4 regions of the Mesorhizobium sp. M1409 genome follow, and region 3 is predicted to be linked to each of the others. Evidence: predicted binding sites of a transcription regulator. Region 3 holds the regulator's gene; each other region holds the start of a gene.
What was found. The regulator LexA, encoded in region 3, represses DNA repair genes until DNA is damaged. The targets are predictions, from matches to a motif close to TGTTCNNNNTGTGTTCNG.
Positions count from the first base shown of each region.

Region 1 (4,211 bases), on a different contig from region 3:
CCAAGGCTTTAGTCCGGCATCGACGACGGCCACGCTTCTGGACGAGGAAAAAAGGGCCGGCGCCCGTTCGGTGGGGGCCGTTGGGTGGTGAGGACGCCGGCCAAGCGGACAATCAGGTCCGCCGCACCGCAGAGATGGTCGATTCGTAAGGGAATGGTTATGGCGTGATCGCGGAAGGCAACGTGGCGTTGCCAACGCGACGAGGCGCGCATCTTGATCCCGTAAGCTTGCAAATTTGCTAAATTAGTGAAAACTTAACTAACGGGTGGTCAAGCGGGTGGCAAAACGATGTATTTTCCGCGGTTCCTGGTGGGCATGTCCGCCACCACAATCATCGTGGCGATCTGGGCCTACATTGAAGCCGGATCGGTCTGGGTGGCGTTCGGATGGGCCATTCTTGCAATGGTCGTGCTTCAGGTGGGATATTTCGGCCTCGTGGTTCACTTGATATTCAGGCGAGCACCGGAAGTGTCCGACGCCCGTGCGACGCCGGCAGACCCAACGTCACCGTTGATGTTGTGGCCCTGGTGAATGGTCGTCCGGCAGGGTCGGCTTGACCCATTACATGCTGCCGGATTTTCGACGGCAGGGACCAAGATCACAACCGCAAGCATAGTGATCGGCAGTCAGCAGCCTACGCGGCCTGCGCCATGCGCTCCGAACTCATGCGGTAGGAAATTGCCTCTGCCAGGTGGATGCGGCCGACGGTTTCGCTGGTGTCGAGATCGGCCAGCGTGCGCGCCACCTTCAGCACCCGGTGGTAAGCCCGTGCCGAAAAGGCGAGCTTTTCGCTGGCGTCCTTGAGCAGCGAGAGGCCGGCGGCGTCGGGCATGGCGATCTCCTCGATGACAGAGGGCGAGCAATGCGCGTTGGTGGTGGCGCGGGTGGCGCCGAGCCGTTCGAAGCGCTCGCGCTGGATGGTGCGGGCGCGCGCCACGCGCAGCGCCACATCGGCGCTTTTCTCCGCCCGGTCGGGCCGGATCAGATCGCTGGCCGAGACCGCCGGCACCTCGATCCGGAGATCGATGCGGTCGAGCAGCGGGCCCGAGATGCGCGCCTGGTAGTCGGTGCGGCAGCGCTCGCCGCGCAGGCAGCGATAGCCCGGCTCGCCAGCCATGCCGCAGCGGCACGGGTTCATCGCCGCGACCAGTTGAATGCGCGCCGGATAGGTGACGCGATGATTGGCGCGCGCGATCATGCAGTCGCCGGTCTCGAGCGGCTGGCGCAGCGCATCGAGCGTCTGCGGCGTGAATTCGGGAAACTCGTCGAGAAACAGCACTCCATGATGGGCGAGCGACACTTCGCCCGGCCGTGCGCGGATGCCACCGCCGACCATCGCCGCCATCGAGGCCGAATGGTGCGGCGCGCGGAACGGCCGCCGGTCGGTCAACTTGCCTTCGCCGAGTTCTCCCGCCACCGAGGCGATCATCGAGACCTCAAGCAATTCCTTCGGCGCCAGCGGCGGCAGGATCGACGGCAGCCGCTGCGCCAGCATCGATTTGCCCGAGCCGGGCGGCCCGATCATCAGAAGGTTATGCCCCCCGGCCGCAGCCACTTCCAGCGCCCGCTTGGCGGTCTCCTGGCCCTTGATGTCGGCAAGGTCGGGCAGGTCGCGCGCCGCGGCGTGGATGCCGGCTTCCGGCCGCGACAGCACCTGCGTGCCGCGAAAATGATTGGCGATAGCGATCAGGCTGCGCGGCGCCAGAATGTCGATTTCCTTGCCTGCCCAGGCCGCTTCCGGCCCGCAGGCAAATGGGCAGATCAGGCCCTTGCCCTCTGCATTGGCGGCGATCGCCGCAGGCAAGGCGCCGGCGACCGCGGCAATCGTGCCGTCGAGCGACAATTCGCCGAGCACGACATAGCCGGCCAGCATGTCGCCGGGAATCGCGCCAAGGGCCGCCATCAGGCCGAGCGCGATTGGCAGGTCGTAATGGCTGCCCTCCTTCGGCAGGTCGGCGGGCGCCAGATTGACCGTGACCTTCTTCGACGGCATCGACAGGCCCGATGCATGCAGCGCCGCCTGCACCCGCTCGCGGCTTTCCGCCACCGCCTTGTCGCCAAGGCCGACTATATGCATGTTGACCTTGCCGGGCGCGATCATCACCTGCACGTCGACCGGCACGGCCTCGATGCCCTGGAAAGCGACCGTGCGAACCCGCGCCACCATTTTCCCACCCCGAATGTGGGCTTGCCCGAGCCCGCGCTGTTAGGGCGTTAGAGCCCCTTTGGCGAGACAATCACAATTCCCCGGCCAAATCAAGAACATTACAGGAACACGTTAGCGCGCAGGTTGCAACCGAATAGAGCTCGGTTGCAAAAAGCGGAACATGATTAAGACCAAATGAAGACGGTTACTTCCGTCGCTTGTCCTCGACCGCGTCCCAGAACAGGCTGGCGATGTCGGCGCCGCCGAAGCGCTGCACTTCGCGCACGCCGGTCGGCGAGGTCACGTTGATCTCGGTCATGTAGTCGCCGATGACATCGATTCCGACGAGGATGAAGCCGCGCTCTTTCAGCGCCGGCCCGATGCGGGCGCAAATCTCGCGCTCGCGTTCCGTCAGCTCGGTCTTTTCGGCGCGGCCGCCGACATGCATGTTGGAGCGGGAATCGTGTTCGGCCGGCACCCGGTTGATGGCACCGACCGGTTCGCCGTCGATCAGGATGATGCGCTTGTCGCCCTTGCGAACGTCCTTCAGATAGCGCTGCACGATATAGGGCTCGCGGAACATCTGGCCGAACATTTCGAGCAGCGAGGCAAGGTTGCGGTCGGCCTCGTGCAGATGGAAGATGCCGGCGCCGCCATTGCCGTAGAGCGGCTTGATGATGATGTCGCCGAACTCCTTGCGGAAGGCGGCGACCTCAAGCGGATCCTTGGTGATCAGCGTGTCCGGCATCAGGTCGGCAAATTCGGTGACGAAGATCTTTTCCGGGCTGTTGCGCACCCAGGCCGGATCGTTGACGACCATCGTCTTGGGATGGATGCGTTCGAGGATATGCGTGGTGGTGATGTAGTTCATGTCGAAGGGCGGATCCTGCCTGAGCAGGATGACGTCCATCTCCGACAGATCGGTGCGCACCTTCTCGCCCAGCGAATAGTGGCTGCCCTTCTCGTCGCGCACCTGCATTTCCTCGATGCGGGCAAACACCTTGCCGTCGCGCAGCGACAGCCGCTCGGGCGTGTAGTGGAACAGTTGGTGGCCGCGCCGCTGCGCTTCCAGCGACAGCGCGAACGAGGTGTCGCCGGTGATCGACACGGTGGAGATGTGGTCCATCTGGACGGCGATTTTCAACTTCATGGCGGGTCTCCGGCGGACTCGGATGCGACTGTCTTGCCTGTACAGGCTCACCGTGCGTCTGCCAATCGCGACATTTCCAGGATTGGCATATGCAAGGCGCAAAGCCAGGCCGGCCCCGATCTTGCCGGCCACATGGAGACAAGGCGAGGCGCCGCGTCATCCAGCGGCGGGAAACGACTGAAGACGTGCGTGAAAACAAAGGTTTGACGCACCCCGTCTCGACCTTCCCGAAGGTCATGCGCTTTACCCGTGAAAAATCTATTTCGCGATACGTTTCCTAAAGGGTTTGCTGCCAGTCTCGAAATAAATTCCGACGTCACAAAACAGGGACACCGATGCAAACTTCGTTTGGCACCGGTCAGGCAAACAGGGAGAGCACGGATCTGGCATTCACAGATCCGTTGACCGGGCTTGGCAACCATCGCCGCTTCTTCGACAAGGTCGATCGCCTGATCAGCGACCGTGCCGACGACCCCGCGCCCTTCACCGTCGGCATCCTCGACCTGGACGGCTTCAAGCCGATCAACGACCTGTTCGGACACAAGGCCGGTGACGACATCCTGATCCAGGTAGCGATGCGGCTGCGCGCCTCGATGGACGACTATTCCACGGTCTGCCGCATCGGCGCCGACGAATACGCTTTTCTGTATCCGATGGTGTTCAGCGAGGAGGCGGCGGCTGAAAAATCCCGCATGCTGATCGAGATACTGTCGGCGCCCTATGATGTCGGCGAACGCACCGCCAGGCTCACGGCTTCGGTAGGCTGCTCGCTGTTCTATTCGGGTGACGAGACCACCGAGATTCTCATCAACAAGGCGGAAACGGCGCTCTATCACGCCAAGCGCTCCGGGCGTGGCCGCGTCGTCGTCTACACCCGCGAGATGGAAGAGGCGGCCAAGCGCGTCACCCGCATCG
Region 1 is NZ_JAMYKV010000025.1:64,923-69,133, reverse strand. Features, by position in the region: gene NKG99_RS19655 (exopolysaccharide production repressor protein) at 289-531, shown strand; gene NKG99_RS19650 (YifB family Mg chelatase-like AAA ATPase) at 635-2,167, opposite strand; gene gshB (glutathione synthase) at 2,352-3,296, opposite strand; gene NKG99_RS19640 (putative bifunctional diguanylate cyclase/phosphodiesterase) at 3,632-4,211, shown strand, end outside.
Region 1: a site for LexA is predicted at 2,259-2,276, ahead of NKG99_RS19650 (YifB family Mg chelatase-like AAA ATPase). Genes of this name have one in related genera too.

Region 2 (4,211 bases), on a different contig from region 3:
CCGACACATCGGGTTCGGGCGCCTCGGCGAGCGAGGAAATCATCTGTTTGGCCCGCAGCGGCTCGGCAACGGTCGCGGCAAGCCGCATCAGCTCGATGCCGAACCCTGGATCGATCGTTTCTATTTTGTCGGTGAGAAGCCGGGTCAAGCGCTTCGTGTCACGCACCGGCAATGCTGTGCCGACACGGATCGCCTCGATGCGATTGTCGACGCGGAAGAACAGAAGATCGAGCCGGCGTGCGCCAAGTCCTCGCGTCTCGAGTGAGGCGCATAGTTCAGCGACCAGCTTGCCGGTATAGCGCGCGATTGTTTGTGCCGCGCCGATCGGCTCGGCAAAATTGCGGCGCACTTCGACAATTTCCTGCGGCCGGATCGGCTCGATCGGTTCGCTCACGCGTCCGAACGCCTGGTCGAGGCGGCGGCCGGCCTCCGGCCCAAAACGCAAGGCGAGCGCCGCACGCGGGGTGCCGGTGAGATCCGCAATTGTCTCGAAGCCGAGCCGCCTCAGACTATCGATCGTCGCGGCGGGAAAGCGAAGGGCAGCGATCGGCAAAGGCAGGATCGCCTGGGCAATTTCGCCGGACGGTACCACAAGCGTCTGCCGTGTACCGAAGCGGGCCAATGCGTGGGCTGCGCCCCAGCTATCGGCGACCGCGCAGCGCGCGGTAAAGCCGGACGCGGCAAGTCGCTCCACCATATCGGTGAGCATTGCCGCCTCGCCGCCATGCAGATGGTCGGCGCCGGTCGTGTCGATCACAATGCCGTCCGGCGCATCGGCAGCGACGATCGGCGCGTAGCGGCGCAGCGCCCACAGCGCCAATCGCTCGAGCGCCATCTCATCTGCTTCGGGCTCGGCATCATGAACGACAAGACCCGGAACGAGCGCCTGCGCCTTACTCGCCGGCATGCCGATGCGCAGGCCGGCTGCGTGCGCTGCCGCATCAGCGGCAAGTACCACACGGCGACGTCCGTCGCGGCCGATCAAAACGAGCGGCGTCTCAGGCGGAGGCGCGGCGTCGCCCGATTTCCTTCTGAAGCGGTCTGTCGGCCACATCGGAAGGAAGAGCGATACGACCCTTGGCATCGCAAGCCTCCACTGTAAAATCTGCGCTCTCTCCTGCACGGCATCGGATCAGTTCAAGCTGCCAGCGCGCACGCCCGACTCCCTGAACAGGCAGTGGTGTCGACGGCAGGACCGACACCCGCCAGCGGGTTTCGGCGGCTGTCGGCTGGCCAAAATCGGTTGCCTCCGTCTGTCGCCGCCAGCGGCGAATGGCGATGCCGGTGGCGCCGGAGTTTTCGGCGGCAAGCTGAAGCCGCCGTGAGGCCGTCATCGAAAGCCGTGCAATCTCGGCAACGACAGCGCCAAAACCGCCACGAAGACCCTCTTCGAAACAGGCGAGAACGGATTTTTCGTCGCCGGCTTCGACATAGATTACCCGTCCCGGAGGAAGGCCGGCCTGTTCGATCGCAGGCGCGAACAGATCGGGCCGGGTAACGCACCACAGCACCTTGCCTGCCGTGCGGGCGGCAATTCCCGCGGCGAACAGCGCCGCGGCCGCACCGTCGACAGCGCCATTGCCGCCGCCCGCGACCTCGTGCAGACCGCCAAAAGTCAACCCGCCTCCCGGCAGAACCCTGTCGATCGCGGCCACTCCGAACGGCAAAACCATTCGGGCGCGCGCCTTTCCGCCTTCGAGGCGCGCGATGCGTTCTCGAAGGTCGGAAATGGCAGCAGGGGGCGCCGATACACGCATCTGACCCTTGAAACGCGGAAAGCCGTGATATGTTCTACATTTGTTCTCGTCTTGGTTAAGAGTCAACCGGAATGACGTCATGCCCCTGCGGAAGGAGGGCATTCGGATAGTCTAAAGTGCCGGGCCATATCCTTTAATGCGAAAATGCGAGTTCCATGTTTGGTTGGGCGCCACGAGTGGCCGAAACTTGTAGCTTATTTCGGACATGCCCATAGTTGAGCCCCATACCGATCTTCGCTCGCGCCTGCTTGCCCGCATCGAGTCCAAACCCGCGAGGTCTGGACCCCCGGCGACTTCGCCGAGCACGGCGCGCGCGCCGCCGTGGAGCCAGCAAGCCCATTTCGCATAGTTCGGTGAGCTTACTCGTTTAAATAAGCAGAAGCTAATACAAGTAAATCCGCTGTGACGTCACCAACACAGACTTGCCTTTCCTTGCTAGGATTAGTTTTTTGGTAGTCGATCCGAATATAAGCCTGTTGCGAGGCCGTACCCTTTCGTGCTGCGTTTACCCGATCGGAATCAGGGTCGACGCTGCGAGGCGCATTTGGCTCTGTTGGGGGAATTTCATATGAGCACGGCTGCCGGCGGCGAAACGATCGAAGATCGGGGCGGCACAATGACCAAGCTGTTGGCGGGCGTCGGCCTGACAGCGCTGGCGATCGGCGCTTCACTGACCTCGGCCTCCGCTCAGCAATGGACTGGAACGACGAGCAACAACTGGACGGTGGGCAGCAACTGGTCGGGCGGCGTAGCCCCCTCAGGCGGCTCCGTCGTGATCAACACGACATCGCCTAACCCGACAGTGCTTGGCGTGAGTGGCCCAGCAATTGGTGTGACGAGCTCCCTGTACGTTGGCGATAGCGGGTCGGGCAGTCTGACGATCCAGAACGGCAGCACGCTTACAAGCGCGTCAGCCCCGCGGATCGGAAATCAAGCCAGCGGCACCGGAACCGTCACCGTCACCGGGGCTGGATCGCTATGGACGATAAGCAGCGGGAATTTTGGTGTCGGCTATCAAGGAAACGGTACGCTGAACGTTGTGAATGGAGGCAAAGTCGTCGCCAGCACCACGATCTTAGGCGTGGGTGTCACCTCTTCCGGCACGCTCAACATCAGCGGCGGCATGTTGGACACGGCCGTTCTGCGGAACGGCTTCGGCGCGGCGCAGGCCAATTTTGACAATGGCATTCTCAAGGCAAGAGCGAACAATGCGACCTTCATCAATGGATTCTCGGGCACTGAACTTAGCGTACTGGCTGGCGGGCTGACCGTCGATACCGCCGGCTTCACCGTGGGGACCGACGCTACCTCTGGGTTTACTGGCGCCGGTGGCCTGACCGTAACAGGCGGCGGCATTTTCAACCTTCTAGCCAACAGCCCTTATTCCGGCGAGACCTGGATCCAGGCCGGCAGCACACTCTCGCTTCAGGGAGCCGGCGCCGTTGCCGATTCAAGCCGAGTGCTCGCGGACGGAACGTTCGATATCGCGGCCATTACCCCGACAGGCACCAGCATTCAGAGCCTCGCCGGCAGCGGCGCCGTCACTCTGGGCGCCAAGACGCTTACGATCACCGACACCAACGATAGTTTTTCCGGCATCATCTCCGGCAGCGGTGGACTGGCACTCAACGGCGGCACCATGATCCTGGGCGGCGCCAACACCTATTCCGGCGCAACCACGGTCAGTGGCGGCAAGCTTGTCGTCGAGGGCGCGCTCGGCAACACCCAGACGACCGTCAACAGCGGCGGCACATTGGGCGGCTCCGGCTCGATTGCCGGCGCGGTCATTATCGCCGATGGCGGCGTGCTGGCGCCGGGCTCCAGCCCTGGCACGCTGACGGTGGGATCGCTCAGCCTGAGCTCGGGCTCGACCCTTGACTATGAGCTCGGCCAAGCCGGCATTGTCGGCGGCGGCGTCAACGATCTGATCGTGGTGACCGGCAACCTGACTCTGGACGGCAGCCTCGACATCACCGATGTCGGCGGCTTCGGCCCCGGCGTCTATCGGCTGATCAATTATGGCGGCTCGCTGACCGACAATGGTCTTGAGTTCGGCAATCTGCCGGTCAACGTCACGGCGGCCGACCTGTCGGTGCAGACCTCCGTCGCCAACCAGGTCAATCTTATCAGCAGCGTCGGCAACGACCTGTTGTTCTGGGACGGCGACGCGGCCGGCAATGCCAACAATGATCTGGTCGACGGCGGCAATGGCACCTGGACGGCGACGAGCCCGAACTGGACCACGAGCACCGGCCTAGTCAACGGAGCCATGAAGCCGCAGCCCGGCTTTGCCATCTTCCAGACACTTGGCGGTACCGTCATCGCCGGCGATGGCGCCGGCGCGCTGGCGGTCACCGGCATGCAGTTCGCCGCCGACGGCTACCGCATCGAAGGCGACGCCACAACGCTGGCCGGCGCCGGTGGCGAGAGCATCATCCGGGTCGGCGACGGCTC
Region 2 is NZ_JAMYKV010000063.1:1,111-5,321, reverse strand. Features, by position in the region: gene NKG99_RS31190 (Y-family DNA polymerase) at 1-1,084, opposite strand, end outside; gene NKG99_RS31185 (ImuA family protein) at 999-1,757, opposite strand; partial or broken gene NKG99_RS31180 (beta strand repeat-containing protein) at 2,326-4,211, shown strand, end outside.
Region 2: a site for LexA is predicted at 1,788-1,805, ahead of NKG99_RS31185 (ImuA family protein). Genes of this name have one in related genera too.

Region 3 (4,211 bases):
CTGGATGTTCTACGAACTGGCCGAGAAGCTGGTCGACTTCGAGGACTATTTCCGCCGTTGGCGCTTCAATCATGTCACCACGGTCGAGCGCATCATCGGCCTGAAACGCGGCACCGGCGGCACGTCGGGTGCTTCGTACCTGAAGAAGATGCTCGAGGTCGTGCTGTTCCCGGAGCTGTGGACGGTCCGCACCCGGCTCTGACATCATCGAAATGAGAACAGGCACACCGAGGGGACGCGCTTGCAGCGGGAACCCTTCGCGAACAACCGAGGACTGAACGACCATGAGTGGAATTCCTGATCTCGCTGCGATCGAAGCGATGGATGCCACGGATCCGCTGCGTGCCATGCGCGATCGTTACATTTTGCCGGAGGGGGTGATCTATCTCGACGGCAATTCACTTGGGGCGGCATCACATGCCGTTTTCGGCGAGCTGCAGCAAGCGGCGGCCCAGGAATGGGCCCAGGATCTCATCCGGGCCTGGAATACAGCCGGATGGTTCGAGATGCCGATCGAACTCGGCGATCAGCTTGGACGTCTGATCGGAGCCGCGGCCGGCCAGACCGTCGTCTGCGACACGACGTCGACCAACATCTACAAGGTGTTGCATGCGGCGATGGAGATGCGGCCCGGCCGGTTGGCCATCGTCGCCGAGGGTGACAGTTTTCCCACCGACCTGTACATCGCCGAAGGCGTGGCCTCGACCCGGGATGGCGCCTTGCTGCGCCTCGCGGGCGTCGACGCGCCAACCATCGAAGAGCTGATCGACGAAAGCGTCGCGGTGGTGCTGGTCAACCACGTCAATTACAAATCCGGTGAACTGCGCGACATGACGGCGCTGACGCGCAAGGCTCATGCGGCCGGAGCGCTGATCGTTTGGGATCTCTGCCACACCGCGGGCGCTCTGCCGGTCGAGCTCGATCATGCAAATGCTGATTTCGCTGTCGGCTGCACCTACAAGTACCTCAACGGCGGTCCGGGCGCGCCAGCCTTCATCTATGCCGCCCAGCGCCACCACGGCGAGATCAGCCAGCCACTCAGCGGCTGGTGGGGGCATGCACGGCCCTTTGCCTTCGAACGGGGTTATGTTGCCGGCACCGGTATCCGCCGCTTTCTGTGCGGCACGCAGCCGGTCCTGTCGATGCGGGCGCTCAAAGGCGCGCTTGCCATCTGGAACGACGTCGACATGGCGGCATTGCGAAAGAAGAGCGTCGCGCTGACCGAACTGTTCATCCAGCTCGTCGAAGCGAAGTGCGGCGCCTATGGTCTCACGCTGGAGAGCACTCGCGACGCGACCAGGCGCGGCAGCCAGGTGTCGTTCCTTCACGATCATGGCTATCAAATCATGCGGGCGCTGATCGAGCGCGGCGTGATCGGTGACTTCCGCGCGCCGTCAACCATCCGTTTCGGATTTACGCCGCTCTATGTCGGCTACAAGGACGTGTGGCTGGCGGTCGAGGTGCTGGAAGACATTCTGCGCACGAGTGCATGGAAGGACCAGCGTTTCGCCGTCAAGGAGGCCGTAACCTGACGCGGCCGTCCCGACGATCTGTCGTCGCGTCTTGCCCCCAGGTCGGATGACGGAGGACGAATTTTTCGGCTCGCGAATGCGTTCGCCGCTGGTAGCCAGCGCAGGCTGCAATAGATTAACCAAGGTTGGCATTTTGGCTTCGTTTCGTTCACGGCAAACGAACGCCCGGAAAGCTGGAAATGCGCCCGTCGCGGATCCATGGGCAGCTCATGCCAGGCTTGAGCCAAGGGTGGGCCACAGCCCATTAACCATAACAATTTCAATGCCGGCAAGCGCATTGTGACGGCATACAGCCGTCGACGAGGCCCGCTGGCGAGCGCCAATAATTTCGACCCCCTTAATAAATTCATTAAACTTTAAACAGTTGCGGAACACAACTGGAACAGATAGTGTTTGTTCTGGGTTTGTTTTTCCGATTCTGGTTTCAGGTACCCTGGGGGCCGCCATGCTGACGCGCAAGCAACACGAACTGCTGATGTTCATCCATGAACGCCTGAAGGAAAGCGGCATTCCGCCATCCTTCGACGAGATGAAGGAGGCGCTCGACCTTGCCTCCAAATCCGGGATTCATCGTTTGATCACGGCACTGGAAGAGCGCGGCTTCATTCGCCGGCTGCCCAACCGGGCACGCGCGCTGGAAGTGCTGCGGCTGCCGGACTCGATCGCACCCGGCCTCAACGCGGCAAAGAAGTTCTCTCCAAGCGTCATCCAGGGCAGTCTTGGTCAGGCCAGTCTCGGCCAGGGCGGCCTTGGCCGGCAGATCAGGCCAGCGTCTTCGCGGATGTCTTCAGCAGGCAATGACGACGACGTGGTCGCCGCCGTGTCGATCCCCGTGATGGGGCGCATCGCCGCCGGTGTGCCGATCGATGCCATCCAGCACCAGACGCATTCGATCTCGGTGCCGCCAGACATGATCATGGGCGGCGAGCACTATGCGCTGGAGGTCAAGGGCGACTCGATGATCGAGGCCGGCATCTTCGACGGCGACACCGTCATCATCCGCAATGCCGATACGGCGAGCCCTGGCGAGATCATCGTGGCGCTGGTGGATGAAGAGGAAGCGACGCTGAAGCGGTTCCGCCGCAAGGGCGCCTCGATTGCTCTCGAAGCCGCCAATCCGGCCTATGAAACCCGTATTTTCGGGCCAGACAGGGTCAAGGTGCAGGGCAAGCTCGTTGGCCTGATCCGCCGCTACTAAGGCAGCTGCGGTTCAACGACTGGCTTCTCGGGTCTCTTGAAGGGCGGCAGTCCCCTCGCCTCGCGTGAAAACTTGCGTTGCGCGTGCCAGGGCCGATATGGCCTGTCCACGGCGAAGCTGATTGTCGCCGGCGCGGTCGCCGATTGGCGATCGAAGAAGACGGCAGCACTGCCTTTGCGGGCCAGTTGCCGTTTGGTGATAACGAGAACCAGCGGGTTGTGACAGGCGTCATAGGCCGTCGCGTCATTGATGACGATCAGGTCGGCGAAACCACAGGCTTTCCAGGTGTCTTTTCGGTCCTCGACATAGGCAATGAACGCGCCGGACGGATGCCTGGCGACGCAAACGCCTGAAGTGCAATAGAACGGTGCTCCCGGCGGCATTTCAGCCGCATCAGCGACGTCGAATTGACCGTCGCCTTCGTCGAACACCTCCGGCACGATGATGCTTTCGGATGTCAGCGCACGCTTCCAGTTGTCGACGGTGAATTCGTTCGGCCTGGCCCGGCTGACCGCGAGTTCGCCGCCGCCGATCGGCAACGCAACCAGCCTTGCGTCCTCCGAGATCAGCACGTCGGGTGCGCGCGTGTCCGAGACCGTCAGCAGGCCGGCAAGCGCGAAAGGAAGAGCTGCCAGCCGCAGCCATGTCGTCGCCATCGTCGCGATGACAAGGGCAATCGCCACCAGAAGGACAGACTGCTGCGAAATCAAGCCGATTGCGTCGACTGGCGAACGCTCGGAAATCCATCCGGACATCGCGATCATCGCCGTCAGGCCTTTGCCCATTACATAAAGAAAGGGGCCGTCGGCGCCGAATGGCATCGCCAGTGCGCTGAGGACGGCGAAAGGCATGACGACCAGTGATACGATCGGCATGATCGCCAGATTGGCGAACAGGCTGAGCGGCGACACACGCTGAAAATGCCAGATGGCAAACAGCGCAGTGGCGCCGCCGGCGATGATGGAAGTCATGGAAAGGCCGCCTGCCGCCAGCAGGAATTTTCGCGTCAGGAAACCAGGCAGCGACCGCTTTGGCGGCGGTGGTCTCGTCTTTCCCGCACGATGCTCCGACCAGCCGGCATAGGCGCCGACCAGCGCCGCGGTTGCGGCGAAGGACATCTGAAAACTCGGGCCGACCACTTCATGCGGCGACACCACGATGACGGCGATCGCCGAAATTGCTAGATTGCGCATGGTGAGTGCCGCCCGATCGAACAGCACGGCAATCAGCATCACCGCCAGCATGATGAAGCTGCGCTCGGCGGCGACGACGATGCCTGAGATGATGAGATAGGCGGCGATCGAGAACAGTGCCGCGACGGCGGCGTATTTCTTGACCGGACGACGCGCGGAAAAGTCCGGAAACAAGGCGAAGGCGCCGCGCAGCAACCCCATGATGGTGCCGGCGACGAGCGCCATATGCAGTCCGGAAATGGAGATGATGTGGTAGATGCCGGTACGCCGCATAGCTTCGTTGATGTC
Region 3 is NZ_JAMYKV010000035.1:30,048-34,258, reverse strand. Features, by position in the region: gene kynA (tryptophan 2,3-dioxygenase) at 1-202, shown strand, start outside; gene kynU (kynureninase) at 285-1,532, shown strand; gene lexA (transcriptional repressor LexA) at 1,978-2,730, shown strand; gene NKG99_RS23775 (ComEC/Rec2 family competence protein) at 2,727-4,211, opposite strand, start outside.

Region 4 (4,211 bases), on a different contig from region 3:
AGAGGCCTTCGAGCTTTCCGAAAATGCCGGCAAAGGGGTGATTGCGCTGAACGGAAGGATGGTCGAGCGGCTGCACCTGGCGCAGGCCGAAAAACTGCTGGCGAAGGCAGCCGCCATCGACGCATGATATCAGCCCTATGCTTGCGGGCTACTCACGACAGGAATCACCCTATGAAACTCTACCGCTTTCTGACCGGCCCGGACGACGCCAGCTTCTGCCACAAGGTGACGGCGGCGCTGAACAAGGGCTGGCACCTGTTCGGCTCGCCGACCTATGCTTACGATAAGAAGGCCAAGACGATGCGCTGCGGCCAGGCCGTCGTGAAGGATATCGATGGACAGGAATACGGACCGGACACCAAGCTCAGCGACTGGTAGTCGGCGCTCGCATCCACAGCCACCCGGCCAGCCAGGCGATCGCCGCCGCAAGCGTCACCAAGCCCAGGTCAAGAGCCAACTCCGGCACGAACGCACGGAGCGCGATAGGCACCGCGCCAATGAAATAGAGAGCGAGTGGAATGCGCGGCACGCCTCTTGCAACGACAAGGGAGATTACAAACGCGAGCGTCCCAAGCAGAAAAAGAACTGAACTGACGACCAGAGCCAGCCCGAGAGGCCCGGCGCGCAGGTCGATGATGGTTGTCGGCGGAAGTTTCGAAAATACGAGATTGATCACCACTTCCACGCCGACCAAACTTGCCAATGCCACGAAGTTGACGACAAAAGCGACCGTGCCGAACAGGCCCGCGCGCCGGCCAAATGCAAGAAACAGGCCTACGACAAGACCAAGCGCCAAGATCTCGGCGACTGGCGCCAGAAGTTGCGTCAGATCGGTGGTCGCGATGAGCGAGCTGCGTTTAGCCGCGTTGACCAGAAGAATAAGCGCGCTTCCCACCCCGGCGACGGAAGCAAGCCGATAGAGCGTAGCGCTGGGCACAGCCGCGCTCGACCGGACAGTCGTGGAATTCTCTTCGTGCCGAGGTCCTTCGGTTGGCCTCTGAAGCGAAATGAGCGATTGCGGACGGCGGGGTTCGGCGGTTGTGGCGAGCATGGTCGTCTCCTCATCTGGGAAAACGGCGGCCGCGAAGACCGCGGGCCTGTTCCGATCCCATCTGTAATCGCTGCTTACATTCTCTTGCCGGAGTTGTAAACGGTGATTACATAAATTGCGGAATCATGCTACGGACGCGTGAAGCAGTTCTACCGAACGAAGGGAACGAGATGGCAGAAGCCAAGACGCCTCGCCGCGCCAGCTACCACCATGGCAATTTGCGAGACACGCTGATCGATGCTGCAATTCAACTTGTCGAGGAAGGCGGCCCCGACAATGTGAGCGTGCGCGAAGCCGCAAAGCGGGCCGGCGTTTCCCCCGGCGCGCCCTTCCGGCATTTTCAGTCGAAAACAGCGCTGCTGACCGCGGTCGCCGAACAGGCCATGAGCCGGCTGACAGAGGCCGTCGCCAATGCACTTTCAGAAGTCGACAGCGCGGATCCCGTCGTGGCCTTCGAAGCAATCGGACAAGGCTATCTGGAATGGGCGATTGCCAATCCCACGCATTTCCAGATCATCAGTTCCCGAACGCTGATTGATTTCGACGGGTCGGACAGTCTTCGGGGTCAGAATGAAGCCATTCGCCGGAAGATGATCGACCTGCTGACCCAGGCGCAACAACAGGGTCGGTTGGCTGCGAACACGGACTTCGATCATCTGGTTCTTGCCGCTCGTGCATTTGTCTATGGGTTGGCACGAATGGCGGTTGATGGTCATTTTCCGCTGTGGCATCCGTCCGAGGCGCCATCGCTCGCCGTGCGCAAGGCGCTGCATCTTTTCATCAGCCGGATGACCAACCTGCCTGAATCGAGATCTTAGAGGCCTTTGCCGCCGCTGGGTTCTGATCCGACTCGAGAGGAATGGACAGTTCACGCGGCGTAGGAATCAATTACTCCGCCGCCTCTTCGATCTTCTCCATGTCGTCATCGGACAGTCCGAAATGGTGGCCGATCTCGTGGATCAGCACGTGGGTGACGATGTCGCCCAGCGTTTCCTCGTTCTCGGACCAGTAGTCGAGGATGGCGCGGCGGTAGAGCGTGATGCGGTTCGGGCCTTCGCCGGTCTGCGGATTCCAGCGCTCGGCGATGCCGCGTCCCTCGAACAGCCCGAGCAGGTCGAAGGGCGTCTCCAGCGATAGATCGTCCATGATCTCGTCGGTCGGGAACTCGGCGATCTGGATGACGATCTCGCCGGTCAGCTTGCGAAAATCCTCCGGCAGATGGGCATACGCCTCCAGCGCCAGGAACTCCATTTCCTCCATCGAGGGCGAGAGTTCGTCGTGCCAGGTGCGGGTCTTGTAGATGCGGGCCATGCTTTGTCCTTTGATCCCGGGCATATAGGCTTTCGCACCGGAATCGGCAAATGAACGGGCCGATGTGCCTGCATCATCAGGTGGAGAGGAATAAATTCCCCATGACTCCGCTTGACTCTTCCGGCCCCCTCTGGAATCCTAGGGAACATAACAGGAACAATTGTGAGTGGAAGCTGACCGTCATGGCGATGACCGCCGTGGCGCGGGAGACTGTTTTTGCCCTGCGCCGCCAGATCGCGAAAATCGAGGGAACGCTGCCCGAGCGCCTGCGGGCGCCGGTTGGCGCGCCCCTTGATGCTGACGTCAGCACGGATGTCACGTCCAATACCGACCGCACTATCGTCCGGCGCGGCATTGCCGCGGCTTTGCCGGATGCGTACCTTCCCACCGGCGTCGAGCGTCTCGATGCCGCCCTGAGCGGCGGCCTGCCGAAGGCAGCCTTGAGCGAAATCCATGGCACACAAACCCGCGATGCCGGGGCCGTCGCCGGCTTCGCCCTTTCGCTCACCAGCCTGATCCTTAAGCGGACGCCAGGGTTGCCGGTGCTGTGGATCGGCACCACGGAAATCTTCCGCGAAGCCGGCTTTCCCTATGCCAGGGGGCTTCATGCCTCGTTCGGCATCGAGCCGGAACAATTGCTGTTTTCCGAGGCGCCAAAACTTGTCGATGCGCTCTGGGTCGCCGAGGAAGCAGCCCGAATGACGGCGCTCGCGGCTGTCATTCTTGAAATCCGCGGCAATCCGCGGCGGCTGGACCTGACCGCGACGCGCCGGCTGCATGCAAAGGCGCAAGGTGCCGGCCGCCCGGTGTTCCTGCTGCGGCAGGCGGCGGAGCCCGAGCCGACGGCGGCCCCCGTCCGCCTCATCGTCGCTTCGGCGCCGGCAGCACCACGCGACACCATCGCCGGGCCGCTCGCCGGCTCGATCGGCCACCCGGCCTTCACCCTCACCATCGGCAAGAGCCGCACGGCCTTGCCTGGACAATTCACACTGGAGTGGAACCCCGATGAACGCGCATTCGACGAAAGAGCGGGCGAAGAGAGAAGGGGCGAAGAGAGAGGCCGGGCAAAGAATCCTGTCTCTGTGGTTTCCCTATCTGGCAGTGGAAAGGATCCTGCGGCAGCGTCTGGGGCGGTCCTGGCGTTCCCGGCCGTCGGATCACCTGCCGCCATCTCACCCACCGCTCGTGATCAGCCATCGCGACCGCAACGCGCAGCGCATCTCGGCCCTCGACGAGCGGGCTGAGGCGCTGCACCTGAAGCGCGACATGGGCATTGCCGATGCGCGCGCCATGCATCCGTCGATCGACATCGTCGAGGCCGATCCGGAGGCCGACCGCCGCCTGCTCGAAGGCCTTGCCGACTGGTGCGACCGTTACACCCCACTGGTGGCGCTGGACGGGGCGGACGGCCTGTTCCTCGACGTCACCGGCTGCACCCATTTGTTCGGCGGCGAGCGCGCCATGCTGGACGACATCCTGTCGCGTTTCTTCCATCAGGGTTTCGACGTCCGCGCCGGGCTTGCCGCGACACCGGGGGCGGCCTGGGCGGCGGCACGGTTTGCCGGCGACCGCATCGTCGATGGCGGCGAGGAGGAAGCGCTGCTGGCACCCCTGCCGCTGGCCGCACTGCGCATCGAGCCGGCGACCCGCGCCAGCCTGGAAAGCGTCGGCCTGCGCACGGCGGGCGCCGTCATGGCGGCACCGCGCGCGCCGCTCGCCCGCCGCTTCGGCGCCTTGCTGCTCCTGCGCCTCGACCAGGCGCTTGGCCGTCTCGACGAGGCGGTGTCGCCGCGCCTTCCCGTCGCGCCGCTTTCGGTCGAACGCCATCTCGCCGAGCCCGTCACCCTGA
Region 4 is NZ_JAMYKV010000007.1:180,806-185,016, forward strand. Features, by position in the region: gene NKG99_RS09030 (HpcH/HpaI aldolase/citrate lyase family protein) at 1-127, shown strand, start outside; gene NKG99_RS09035 (DUF1737 domain-containing protein) at 172-378, shown strand; gene NKG99_RS09040 (hypothetical protein) at 365-1,051, opposite strand; gene NKG99_RS09045 (TetR/AcrR family transcriptional regulator) at 1,222-1,869, shown strand; gene NKG99_RS09050 (metallopeptidase family protein) at 1,940-2,362, opposite strand; gene NKG99_RS09055 (ImuA family protein) at 2,545-3,606, shown strand; gene NKG99_RS09060 (DUF6504 family protein) at 3,548-4,211, shown strand, end outside.
Region 4: a site for LexA is predicted at 2,504-2,521, ahead of NKG99_RS09055 (ImuA family protein). Genes of this name have one in related genera too.